DNA from 4 places in the Photobacterium angustum genome. Region 4 is predicted to be linked to each of the others. Evidence: predicted binding sites of a transcription regulator. Region 4 holds the regulator's gene; each other region holds the start of a gene.
What was found. The regulator PurR, encoded in region 4, represses purine synthesis genes. The targets are predictions, from matches to a motif close to TNANGNAAACGTTTNCNTNA.
Positions count from the first base shown of each region.

Region 1: a site for PurR is predicted at 1,301-1,320, ahead of BTO08_RS03905 (NupC/NupG family nucleoside CNT transporter). Genes of this name have one in related genera too.
Region 2: a site for PurR is predicted at 2,047-2,066, ahead of BTO08_RS01780 (formate--tetrahydrofolate ligase). Genes of this name have one in related genera too.
Region 3: a site for PurR is predicted at 1,525-1,544, ahead of glyA (serine hydroxymethyltransferase). Genes of this name have one in related genera too.

Region 1 is NZ_MSCJ01000001.1:929,129-932,350, reverse strand. It holds gene BTO08_RS03910 (lytic transglycosylase F) at 1-781, shown strand, start outside; gene BTO08_RS03905 (NupC/NupG family nucleoside CNT transporter) at 1,460-2,650, shown strand; gene alsS (acetolactate synthase AlsS) at 2,892-3,222, shown strand, end outside.
Region 2 is NZ_MSCJ01000001.1:414,918-418,139, forward strand. It holds gene BTO08_RS01780 (formate--tetrahydrofolate ligase) at 203-1,957, opposite strand; gene pflA (pyruvate formate lyase 1-activating protein) at 2,553-3,222, opposite strand, start outside.
Region 3 is NZ_MSCJ01000001.1:2,136,007-2,139,228, reverse strand. It holds gene BTO08_RS09365 (hypothetical protein) at 1-105, shown strand, start outside; gene glnB (nitrogen regulatory protein P-II) at 206-544, shown strand; gene BTO08_RS09355 (YitT family protein) at 612-1,226, opposite strand; gene glyA (serine hydroxymethyltransferase) at 1,620-2,870, shown strand; gene nrdR (transcriptional regulator NrdR) at 3,085-3,222, shown strand, end outside.
Region 4 is NZ_MSCJ01000001.1:1,031,244-1,034,465, forward strand. It holds gene BTO08_RS04420 (TfoX/Sxy family DNA transformation protein) at 309-899, opposite strand; cyclic di-GMP riboswitch class I at 1,034-1,124, opposite strand; gene purR (HTH-type transcriptional repressor PurR) at 1,323-2,327, opposite strand; gene BTO08_RS04430 (heme ABC transporter ATP-binding protein) at 2,732-3,222, opposite strand, start outside.

The DNA.
Region 1 (3,222 bases), 100 kb from region 4:
CTTACCTAAATTACGTATGAATTCTGCTTTCGTTTTAAGAAAAAACGGTGAAATAGCATGGGCGATGAGAAAAGATAATCCTAAATTAATGAAATTGGTTAATAGGTATATTGAACAAATAAAGTCAGGGACGTTATTAGGGAATGTTGTTTATAACAAGTATTTAGATAATCAAGGTTGGATAACAAACCTATTGAGTCATAATAATATTGATAAAATGGAGAAACTTTCTGATCTGTTTTTTAAATATTCAACGGAATATGATTTCGATTACTTAATGATGATGGCTCAGGGCTTCCAAGAATCAGGGCTTAATCAACATAAAGTTTCAAATAAAGGTGCCGTTGGCATCATGCAAGTTCTACCAAGTACGGCAAGAGATCGATATATAAATATTCCTAACATTTATATCTCCAGTAATAATGTTCATGCGGGTATAAAATATATGCGCTATATCCAAAATAATTACTTAAATGATAACCGCCTAACTTTTGATAATAAAATATATATGACACTCGCCTCTTATAATGCTGGTCCTGGCAATATAAGAAAAATGCGCCGTTATGCAAAGGAAAAAGGCTACAACCCTGATATATGGTTTAATAATGTTGAAATTATCACAAGGAAGCACATAGGCAAACAACCTATTGTCTATGTTACGAATATAAATCGTTATTATATTGTCTATAAGCAATTAATGCGTTTAAAAAAACACCGAGAGAAAAGTATACGACCTTTTGTACCACCCTACCGGTTTAACGCCCCAACCATTCTAGAATAAGTATTCTTACTTACGTTGAACCGTCTTTAACTTAGACGTTCAACGTAAGTTAGCCTTCCATGCATTATTTTGACTTTAGGCTTTTATTCAGTCTTGTTTCATTGCGCTGATCGTGTCGATGGAAGTACCATAGTTTACGATTTTTAGAGGATTTTTTCATCGTTTCTATTCCACTAAATTATCACGAATATAATATTTTCTTTCGTAAGATAAATGAATATTAAGCGCAGCATTGAATCATATTTACAAAAATCTGAAATTTATTTATCTAAAATATTATTTTCCATATTTAATGAACACAATTAAAAATAACATTTGATATACACACAAACTACAACTGTCTATTTAATCAACGAGTTTTTAACGACTATCCTACTGTTATATTTTAAAAACTCTGAATAAAGCATTTTTCAATCATATTACAGGTGAGATTCAGCTCACAGTTATACTAATTTAGTATATTGATGAGAGACTCATTTAAGCGTATAACGACACCCCTGTAACTACAGGGCTCTTTCGAAGAGCAATCGTTTGCCGCAATCGTCATTGATCTAAGCACGTAATAATGACAGAAAATTACGCTACTAAAAAAGTGAGATATTGGTCACTTTTAGTAAGAAAGAAATGTTTAAACATAAATACATTGATCGACAAGAATCACACTGAGAGCAACCAAACATGGTCTATCTACATTTCGTTTTAGGGTTAATCGTTATAGCTGCCCTAGCACTTGTTGCAAGTAATAACCGTAAAAACATCAAGTACAGATATATTATTCAGCTACTGCTTATTGAAATGGGATTAGCCTACTTCTTGCTTAACTCCTCAATGGGTACAGGGATCGTTAAAGAGTTTGCTGATGGATTTAATGGATTACTGAACTTTGCCGCAGAAGGGACAAATTTCGTATTTGGTAACCTATCTAACAATGATGGCTTTAACTTCTTCTTAAGTGTTCTAATGCCAATCGTATTCATTTCAGCACTGATTGGTATTCTTCAGCACATCAAAGTTTTGCCATATGTCATCAAAGGCCTTGGATATTTATTATCAAAAGTTAATGGCATGGGTAAACTTGAATCCTTTAACGCTATTAGTGCCTTAATGGTCGGTCAATCTGAAAACTTCATCACCTATAAAGATATTCTCGGTAGAATGTCTGAGCGTCGCATGTACACGTTAGCGGCAACAGCCATGTCAACCGTATCGATGTCTATTGTCGGTTCTTACATGAAGCTAATCGATCCTAAATACGTGGTTGCAGCCTTGTTTCTAAACATGTTTAGTACCTTCATTATTCTCTCTATCATTAACCCATATGACCACGAAGCAGAGATGAATATTGATGAGATGATGGCGGCTGAAAGTGGTGAGAAACTGACGTTCTTTGAAATGTTAGGAGAATATATTCTTACTGGTTTTAAAGTCGCGGTTATTGTAGCGGCAATGCTGATTGGTTTTATCGCACTAATTTCAATGATTAATGCCGGCTTTGATGCTGCATTCGGTATTAGCTTCCAAGATGTTATTGGCTACGCTTTCTATCCATTTGCATGGATCATGGGTATCCCTGCCCATGAAGCCCTACAAGCAGGTAGTATCATGGCAACCAAGCTTGTTGCTAACGAATTTGTAGCAATGCTGTCGCTACAAAAACAAGTAAGTGAATTAACACCGCACACCGTAGGTATTGTTTCTATCTTCCTTGTGTCATTCGCTAACTTTAGCTCTATCGGTATTATTGCTGGGGCTGTTAAAGGGGTTAACGAAGAAAAAGGTAATATGGTGGCACGCTTTGGTTTACGTCTACTTTACGGTTCTACCCTCGTTAGTTTTCTATCAGCGTTAATCGCAGGCATCATGATCTAATCGCTGCTATTGCCATTCCCCTTTTAAAGTGCCAGTCCTTTATAATATAAAGGCTGGCATTTTTTACATATTAAGTTCTCCCCTCACCCTCCTAATCTTTAAATTGAGAATTTAACTTTCATTTTCAGTTATTTGATTTGTATGATGAATGTATAGAATTGTGCCACTCATCACATAAAATTCGAATTCACGAACAATGTCCTGAGCCTATTAACTTAATAAATATGATTTTGAGGCTTATATGTCGGATAAAACCGTCTCTGGTGCTGAACTAGTTGTTGAAACTTTAAATGCACATAACGTTCCACACATTTTTGGTATTCCAGGTGCAAAAGTAGATGCTGTTTTCGATGCTGTTTGTGATAACGGACCAGAAATCATTATTTGTCATCATGAACAAAATGCGGCGTTTATGGCAGCAGCAACAGGGCGTTTAACGGGTAAAGCAGGCATTTGTTTAGCGACTTCCGGTCCTGGCGCATCAAACCTTGTAACAGGCGTTGCAACAGCAAACAGTGAAGGTGATCCTGTGGTTGCACTTGCAGGTGCTGTACCGCTTTCTATGTATTCTC
Region 2 (3,222 bases), 620 kb from region 4:
ATATGGGCATCTTTTTTTGTTACAGTATATTATTAAAAATGAAAAATCATAATTATTGCAAGGTCATGGTTGTTGTCGTGCAATACCGTTAAAATAATATAGCTCTCTCTGTAGTCGGGCGAGTATAAAATATCACCGTTTCAAAGGTTGTTATTGCAGGGCATTCGGCAACAACAACCTTTTTGTTAACCTTTAGCCGTTGTTAGCTTAAGCCGATAATATTGCCATTCTCATCGATATCAAGATTCATAAATGCGGGCTTTTCAGGTAACCCTGGCATTGTCATTACATTGCCGCATAAAGCATAAATAAATCCAGCCCCTGCACACAATTTTAATTCTCGTACTGGGACGGTAAAGCCTTTTGGTGCCCCTTTAATACTAGGGTCGGTTGAAATAGATAACGGTGTCTTTGCCATACAAATAGCCAGTTCATCAAACCCTAGAGCTTTAAATTTGACTAATTGTTGTTGAGCTACCTCTGATAACTCTACATGGTTTGCCCCATATCCTACTTCAGCCACAGCCATTATTTTTTCTTCTAATGGCTGGTTTAGTTGATATAAAGGAGTGAAGTTTGCTTTATGTTGGCAGGCTTTCACTACACACTCTGCGAGTTTAATCGTGCCTTCACCGCCTTTAGCAAAGGCTTCACTGATAGCAACGTCTACAAATGTTTCAAAACTCTCGGCTTTGATCATAGCTTGTAGTTGCGCTAATTCGGTATCTGTATCTTGTGGGAAACGGTTAATTGCGACAACAACGGGGACACCATAACGGGCGGCATTACTGATATGCCACTTTAAGTTTTCAAACCCTGCAACCAGCGCATCATTGTTTTCGGCAAAAATACCGTCAGGTAAAGCTTGTCCTGGACGTAAATCGTAAAGACCAGAGTTGGCTTTTAAGCCACGCAATGTTGCCACAACAACGGCACAATCAGGGCCTCTTTTGGCTTGCTGGGCTTTAATATTACAGGCTTTTTCAAATCCCATATCAGAGCCAAAGCCACCTTCAGTAATGGTGAACTCACTGAGTTTTAATGCGATTTTATCTGCGATAATCGATGAGTTTCCGTGCGCGATATTGGCAAAAGGACCTGCGTGGATAAGAGTGGGCACGCCTTCTAAGGTTTGCATTAGAGTGGGCTCAATGGCATCGCAGAGGGTGACAGTCATGGCTCCTGCTACTTGCAGATCTTCTGTAGTAACAGGGTTACCATCAAGATCATAAGCGACGACAATACGACCAATGCGTTTACGCATATCATGGAGATCATCGGCAAGCGCTAAAATAGCCATGAGTTCAGAGGCGGCTGTGATATCAAAGCCGTCATGGCGCTCTAAACCATTAATGGTTTTATCTGGTTCATTTTGACCTATAGTGATCATTCTTAAAGCACGATCATTATGATCCATCACGCGTTTCCAAGTGATGTTATTAATGTCGATACGTAGCGCAGGTAATCCGGTTTTTTCACTGAATAGATCATAACCTAAACGTGACTCATGATATAAGCGAGCATCAATTGCGGCTGCTGCAAGGTTATGTGCTGCTGTTACTGCATGAATATCACCAGTAAGGTGCAGGTTCAGCTTATCCATTGGTGCGACTTGACTATAACCGCCGCCAGCTGCGCCACCTTTTACGCCAAAGACCGGTCCCATTGAGGGTTGTCGAATACAAGCCATCACTGAGCGATCAATTTTTGCTAACCCTTGTGCTAAACCAATCGTTGTAACGGTTTTTCCCTCTCCTAGTGGTGTGGGTGTAATCGCAGTAACGACCACCAGTTTCCCTTCTGATTGATCCGTTAACCGATTTAAAATGGCAGGTTTTATTTTTGCTTTTAATGAACCTTGCGGTGTCAGTTCTTGTGGTTGAATACCCGCTTTTTTGGCAATGTCTTCAATTGGAGAGAGTAGGGTGTCACGGCAAATATCGATGTCGCTTTTCATATAGGCTATATCCTCACAGTAGAAATCATGCGTATCTGCGTGATATGAGTGGTATTGGTTTTAAATACTATAGATAAGACAATCCATAGTGACGCAATCGTTTGCTTTTCTTTTATACTATTATTTTATCATGGTTAAATTTGTTTTTGTTGTTATTAATTGCTGCTGGTTTTGGTTGCGTTTTGTACCGTATACAAGATTTATTGAATGAGTATTAGAGATAGGTAATAAAAGAATAAGAAAGCGACTAGTCAGTCACTAGAGCAGAAGCAGTATATCGGTATATAGAGTAGAAGTAAGAAGGTGAGCTTAGTTAATACTGAAAACTCTGGTTGCAATATTGGCTGTGTGTTTGTTGATCATTACACTTTAAAATTTGACATATATCAAAATCATTAGAAATATTAAAGGAAGCTATCAATGAACGAGCCCGTGACTAAGTTGAAACATACAGCACCACTTTCGATTGGCATTATGCTATTTTTTATTACATTTTTGACGATTATTTTGCCATTGTCTCGTTAAGATAGTTACTGCTGAATACATATTAAAAAGCGAGCTAATGCTCGCTTTTTTGTATTTTTCGCTAAGTGAATTAGTACATCACTTTATGGCCATAACTAGAAAGGATTTCTTTAATCGCTTCCATGGTTTCTTTTTTTGGTGGTTTCACACCAGCTAATGGGTATTCAAAGCCCATCGCTTCCCACTTGTGCTCACCTAATTGATGGTAAGGAAGTAGTTCAATCTTCTCGATATTGTCCATATCTTTTATGAACTCACCAAGTTGATGTGCAGAATGTTCGTCATCGGTGTAACCCGGAACAACAACATAACGGATCCAGGTTTTTTGACCACGTTGGTGCAGGTAACGAGCAAAGTCGAGTACGCGTTTATTGGAAACGCCAACGAGATTTTGGTGAACACCATCATCCATTTGTTTAAGATCTAGCATCACAAGATCCGTTGCGTCTAACACTTCATCAACCACATCAGTATGCTTGCGAATATAGCCGTTGGTATCTAAACAGGTATGGATCCCTTCAGCTTGAGCAGCTCGGAAAAAGTCACGAACAAATTCAGGTTGAAGCATCGCCTCGCCACCAGAAGCGGTAACACCACCGCCAGATGAATTCATAAAGTGACGATATGATTTCGCTTCATGCATAAGTTCGTCTACCGTTGCTTCACGACCGCCATGAGTATCCCATGTATCGCGGTTATGACAGTACTGACAGCGCATTAAACAACCTTGCAGAAAAACA
Region 3 (3,222 bases), 1.1 Mb from region 4:
ATTTATCGCAATCAGATGATCTTAGGGCTAAATAGTGTGGTTTTAGTGTATTCAGTTTTTTTATTATTGCGTAGGATGGATCGAAACTTACTGCATGAAGTTTAAATAAATTTAAATTTGGCTGTAGGATCTGCGATAATGAGAGCAATTAAATCAATTGCTTGTAAGTAAAAATATTACTTCTGCTCAGTAAAGGATGATGAGAATGAAAAAAATTGAAGCTATTATTAAGCCGTTTAAGCTTGATGACGTTCGTGAGGCATTAGCGGAAGTAGGTATTACGGGCATGACGGTGTCTGAAGTGAAAGGGTTTGGACGTCAGAAAGGCCATACCGAATTATACCGTGGCGCAGAATACATGGTCGATTTTTTACCTAAAGTTAAAATTGAAATTGTTGTTACCGATGAAGTAGCAGAGCAATGCATTGATACTATTGTTGAAACGGCACAAACCGGTAAGATTGGCGATGGTAAAATCTTCATGTTTGATATTGAACGTGTAGTGCGTATTCGTACTGGAGAAGAAGACGAAGACGCGATTTAATTGATATAAGAATACAAAAAAGGGGGGCATTACATTGAGTGTAATGCCCCCCCTTTTTATTTATTACTTAATTTACATCAGGAGCGACAGGGTTATACCGGCCTGGTTTGTAGTTCATCGCTAGAACAATATTTAGGGTTATTGCACCAAGGATTGACAACAATAAAGTGGTTGGAGTAACAAAGAAAAAGGATGCAACTAAGATACAGATATCAATCGACATTTGGATTTTTCCTGCTGAAATCCCAAACTTGTCTTGAAGGAATAAAACCAGAACATTAAATCCACCAAGACTGGTGTGATGACGAAACAATATCAGCATACCAAGTCCCATCAATAAGCCACCAATCACAGCGCAGTAAATTGGATTTAGCCAACTTATAGTCAATACATGGTGCAGGTTATCCACCATAATTGAGACCAATGCGCCAGACAAGACACTGCTAATTGCAAAAGATTTGCCCATTCTAAACCATGCCATTAAATAAAATGGACAGTTCATTAAGAAATACAGCTTACCAAAAGAGATATCGACAAAATGGGTGAGTAATAACGCGAGCCCTGTCGTGCCTCCCGTTAATAAATGGCTTTGCTGTAGAAAAAATATGCCCTGAGCAACAATAAATGTTCCTGTTAAAACTGCGATCATATTTTCGTGAACAGGATGTTTAATTCGACTCAATGGATCAACTCCTTGTAAAGAATAGAGCCATAGTAAGAGGGAATAAGAATTTATAAAAGTTTACGTGTAAAAAGTAACTTTGCGCCATGTATTATATTCTTTACACCGTTGTAAATAATTTTATTTTAAAAATACTTGCTATCTATATTTGCCTTAAGATTTAGCCTCGAGTCGTTTATTAAGATGAAAATGATTCATGCTCTATTGAAAATAAACCGTGCTAACCATTAAGAAAAAGAACAATTAGGACTACCTGATTTAGATCAATTTATGTAAGATAGGCGATAATTAATAAGCAAGACGAAAACGTTTGCGTCTACGTGGCGCCTAGCATTGCGATTTTTCAGTTTTTGCTCAAAATGGTATTTAACTTAGCTGAGTTAGGAGATACAGATGCTAAAGCGCGATATGAATATTGCTGATTATGATGCGGAACTATTTGCAGCCATTCAGGAAGAAACAGCTCGTCAGGAAGAACACATCGAGTTGATTGCTTCTGAAAACTACACAAGCCCACGCGTAATGGAAGCGCAAGGATCTCAGCTAACTAACAAATATGCTGAAGGTTACCCAGGCAAGCGCTATTACGGTGGTTGTGAGTTTGTTGATAAAGCCGAGCAACTGGCTATCGACCGTGCTTGTCAGCTATTTGGTGCAGAATACGCGAACGTTCAGCCTCATTCAGGCTCACAAGCGAACAATGCTGTTTACATGGCACTTCTGAATGCTGGCGATACCGTACTAGGTATGAGTCTTGCTCACGGCGGTCACTTAACTCACGGTTCACCAGTAAACTTCTCTGGTAAGCTTTACAACGTGATCCCATACGGTATCGATGAAAGCGGTCAAATTGATTACGCTGAAGTTGAAGCGTTAGCGCTTGAGCATAAACCAAAGATGATCATCGGTGGTTTTTCTGCTTACTCTCAAATTGTTGATTGGAAACGCATGCGTGAAATCGCAGACAAAGTTGGCGCGTACTTCTTTGTTGATATGGCGCACGTAGCAGGTCTGATTGCGGCAGGTGTTTATCCTAACCCAGTTCCACATGCACATGTTGTTACTACAACAACGCACAAAACACTAGCAGGTCCTCGTGGTGGTCTTATCCTTTCTAATGAAGGTGAAGATCTTTATAAGAAGCTGAACTCTGCAGTATTCCCTGGTGGTCAAGGTGGCCCTCTAATGCATGTTATTGCGGCAAAAGCAGTAGCATTCAAAGAAGCAATGGAGCCAGAGTTTAAAGATTACCAAGCTCGTGTTGTTGAAAACGCAAAAGTAATGGTAGGTGAATTCCTAGAGCGTGGTTACAAGATTGTTTCTGGTAGCACTGAAAACCACTTATTCCTTGTTGATTTGATCGACAAAGGTATCACTGGTAAAGAAGCTGATGCAGCACTAGGTGCAGCAAACATCACAGTCAACAAAAACAGTGTACCAAATGACCCACGTAGCCCATTTGTAACATCAGGTATCCGTGTTGGTACACCGTCTATTACTCGTCGTGGCTTTACTGCTGATGATGCGCGTCAACTTGCAGGTTGGATGTGTGATGTTTTAGACAATGTTGATAACGAAGAAGTTATTGCAGCAACAAAAGCAAAAGTTTTAGATATTTGTAAGCGTCTACCTGTTTACGCTTAATCTATTAAGATGCGTTAAATAATATAACTGTCGAGTTATGATGACGAAGGCTTACCATTAGGTAAGCCTTTTTTAATATTTTGCGCTTTTTATGAGCGAACAATAAATCGACTATTCGTGGCTTTTTAACCAAAATGAGTAGAAAAAAAGGGCGAATATTCTCATTAACGGTTTTAAATGAGTTACACTGAACCGATTAAATGTAGGAGGCTAAATGCATTGTCCTTTTTGCGGTGCGAATGACACCAAAGTAATCGATTCACGATTGGTTGCGGATGGCCACCAAGTGCGCCGGCGCCGCCAATGTTTAGCTTGTAATGAACGTTATACGACCTTTGAAACGGCCGAGTTG
Region 4 (3,222 bases):
AGATAAGACAGTTTAAAACGCCACGTTATTTATCAGTGAGAAGATATGTTATTGGTCGTATTAGCAAATAATTAGGCATGGAATATAAATAAAGATAATTATCATTTATATAAATCAAGGAATGCAAAACGGAGGGGAATTAATTTAATGGCAAAAGTTTGTTATTATGCAATTAAACTAAATAAATATTGAATCCTATAAAAGAAGATAAGGATAATACGGAAATTATTTTTGAAAGGTATACTCAGAAATAAAAGAATGGGGCTCTTTTATTCCTAAGTATTTTATATTTAAGACAACTTATATTTTTAAGATAACGCAGATAATAGTTCATTTCGACGTTGCTCAGGAATAACTGACCAATGTTGACCGCTAATTGCGCCTTCCAATGCCCAAAGCAATTCAATACTCAATGGACTTGTCTGTGATTCTTGAAGTGCTTTATATGCGCCAAGAGAGCCCACTGCTAGAAGTTGTTCAATAGTGTTTATGCCTGCTTTTTTAAGCATTCTTTCATTTGATAATCGTAGATTAGGTAAATCTTTAATTCGGTCAGGTACGCAACTCTCCTTTTCTTGCTTGTCTTTTTCTGCTGCATCCAGTGAATACCTGCCTTGAGCTACAATCTTTGTGGGTTCATCCCACCATTGATCGGGTATAGCATAGTGCTTGGTTACAACAGGGAAGCCACGTTTTTTATAAACGTAAGGTTCCAAGCCAGCTTGTTTGAATTCCTTTTCAGTTTCAGCATTTGCACGTAAGTGAAGTTTATCGTTCACAACTAATGCAAACATTGTATCACCAGAAAAAATGCCAAAACCGCCAAACATCGACCGTGATTTTATTGAACCAAAATGGTCAAATAATTTTAATGAATCTTTTAATATTGGTTTATCCATGCTTCTACTCGGTGAAAAAATATGAGTGTCACCTAAACATTAAGAGCGAGGAAATAGATTAATTAATCTACACATTGATACTGTCAATATATTGTTAAGTTTGTGTCATAATATTGTCGGTTCAATAATAATCCTTCGGTAACCCCGCTACCTTGAATTATTAACATAATTTTTAGGCCGGTGGTTTTGCGTCTTAATCTTTCAATTAATTTGCCAGTTCGTGACTATATAAAGTTATATTAAATAATACTTTTAATATTAAATCTAAGCCCTCAAAAATGTGATATTGGTTCAGGTATTTGTTCTTAACTTATTTAAATAAGCTTAATAATTATAAATACTCATGATTGTTTTTTTATAAGTAAAAAAAAGCCAACAAGGTTAACTTATCGGCTTTTCCTTAACATAGAAAGATAAATTTTATTAGTTGAGATCTTTAACCGATTTTCTCTCAACAAGTTTAGGCGTCATCTCAAAGGTTTGACGCTCATGATTTTTGTCTTTTACACGCTCTAGCAAGATTTCGATGGCCTTTTTACCTAAACGACGTTTAGGTTGGTGGATAGTTGTTAGCGGTGGCGCAAAGTAGGGCGCAAGGTCAATGTTATCGTAACCAATGATTGAGATATCATCAGGAACACGCAGACCTGCCTGTTCAAAGGTACTGATCAGAGCCATAGCCATAATGTCGTTGAAGCAGAAGATAGCAGTAGGTCGATCTTCCATTGCGATAAACTTCTGAGCAGCTTCAACGGCTGACTCACACTCAAAGTCACCGTCAAGTAGCCAATCATCATTAACAGTGAGATCTGCTTCTGCCATCGCTTTACGGAAGCCCTTTAGGCGCTCTTGGCAAGTAGACTTGTCAACTTGTCCAGATAAACAGCCAATTTTCTTATGACCATTTTCAATAAAGTGCTTAGTTGCGATGTAACCGCCGTTTTCAGCGTTATCTAGAATATTATCTGTATGTGGGCTTTCTGGGCCCCAGTCCATGATAACCATAGGAAGATCATTTTTACGCTCAAGTAAATCGAGCAGCATTTGATCAAGATCGCTGCACATAACCAATAGGCCATCTACACGCTTTTCAGAAAGCATACGTAAGTAATCACGTTGTTTTTCTAAGTTACCTTCGGTGTTACATAGGATCAGTGTATAGCCTGCACCATAACAATATTCTTCAACACCATGCACAACTTCGGCAAAAAATGGGTTAGTCGATTTAGTGACTAACATGCCGATAGTACGTGTTGTATTACATTTTAAGCTTCGCGCTACTGCACTTGGGGCGTAGTTAAGTTCATCAACTGCAGCCAATACTTTTTGTTGCGTTGCTTCTGCAACAAAGCGTGTTTTATTAATCACGTGCGACACTGTAGTAGTTGATACACCTGCCATACGTGCAACGTCTTTAATGGTTGCCATATTTATTCTTCTTATCATGGTCAGATTAGGATCTGACAAAGGTTTTGATACCAAATTGATTAATTACGTAGTCTATGGCTTACGAGTTCACTCGCAGAGATGAAGATCCTTTAGTTATTAGCTACTTAATTATTCAATTTGATACCGAATTATAGGGTGTTGCAATTATCATGGATCATAAACAACTAAAGCCGCAGTAAAATGCGGCATTAGAAGATAGAAACTGTTCTTACACTAATTACACGTGTAATCGCTTGCGCTCACATTTTACTGTGTGTTTTGCGTTGTGCAATCTTTCTATTCAACTTGATTGAATTAATTGATCATTAACCGTAAAAACTCGATGTTTGTCATGCTAATAGGGTCAATTTATTGTGTATATCTAGTCATTAACAGATAACACATTAAAAAACAGAATGATTGGCTGATAAAAGGTAAGGAAAATCACCACTTGGATGCGTATGAACACTTACTGGCCAACCATATAAGGTGTCTATTACTTCAGGAGTAAGAACTTGTGTTGGCGTGCCGTCGGCTTTTATTTCTCCTTCGTTAAGGAAAATCATCCGATCAGTGTACTGGGCTGCAAGGTTTAAATCGTGCAATACTACAATTACAGCAGCGCCTTGCATGGCCATATTTTTGGCAATTTGTAAGGTGTGATGCTGGTGGGCGAGATCGAGTGCTGAAGTTGGTTCATCTAACATCAAGATACATTTATCACCGGCTTTACTGAGTTGTGTTAAAACTCGGGCAAGGTGTACACGCTGTTTTTCACCACCCGATAAGGTGGGGTATAGACGTTTAGCTAAGTTGTTAATGTCAACGTATTGCATGCTTGATGCTGTCGCATCTTTCAGCTCAAGCGACGTGAGTTGCAAAGGAATTGCGCCTA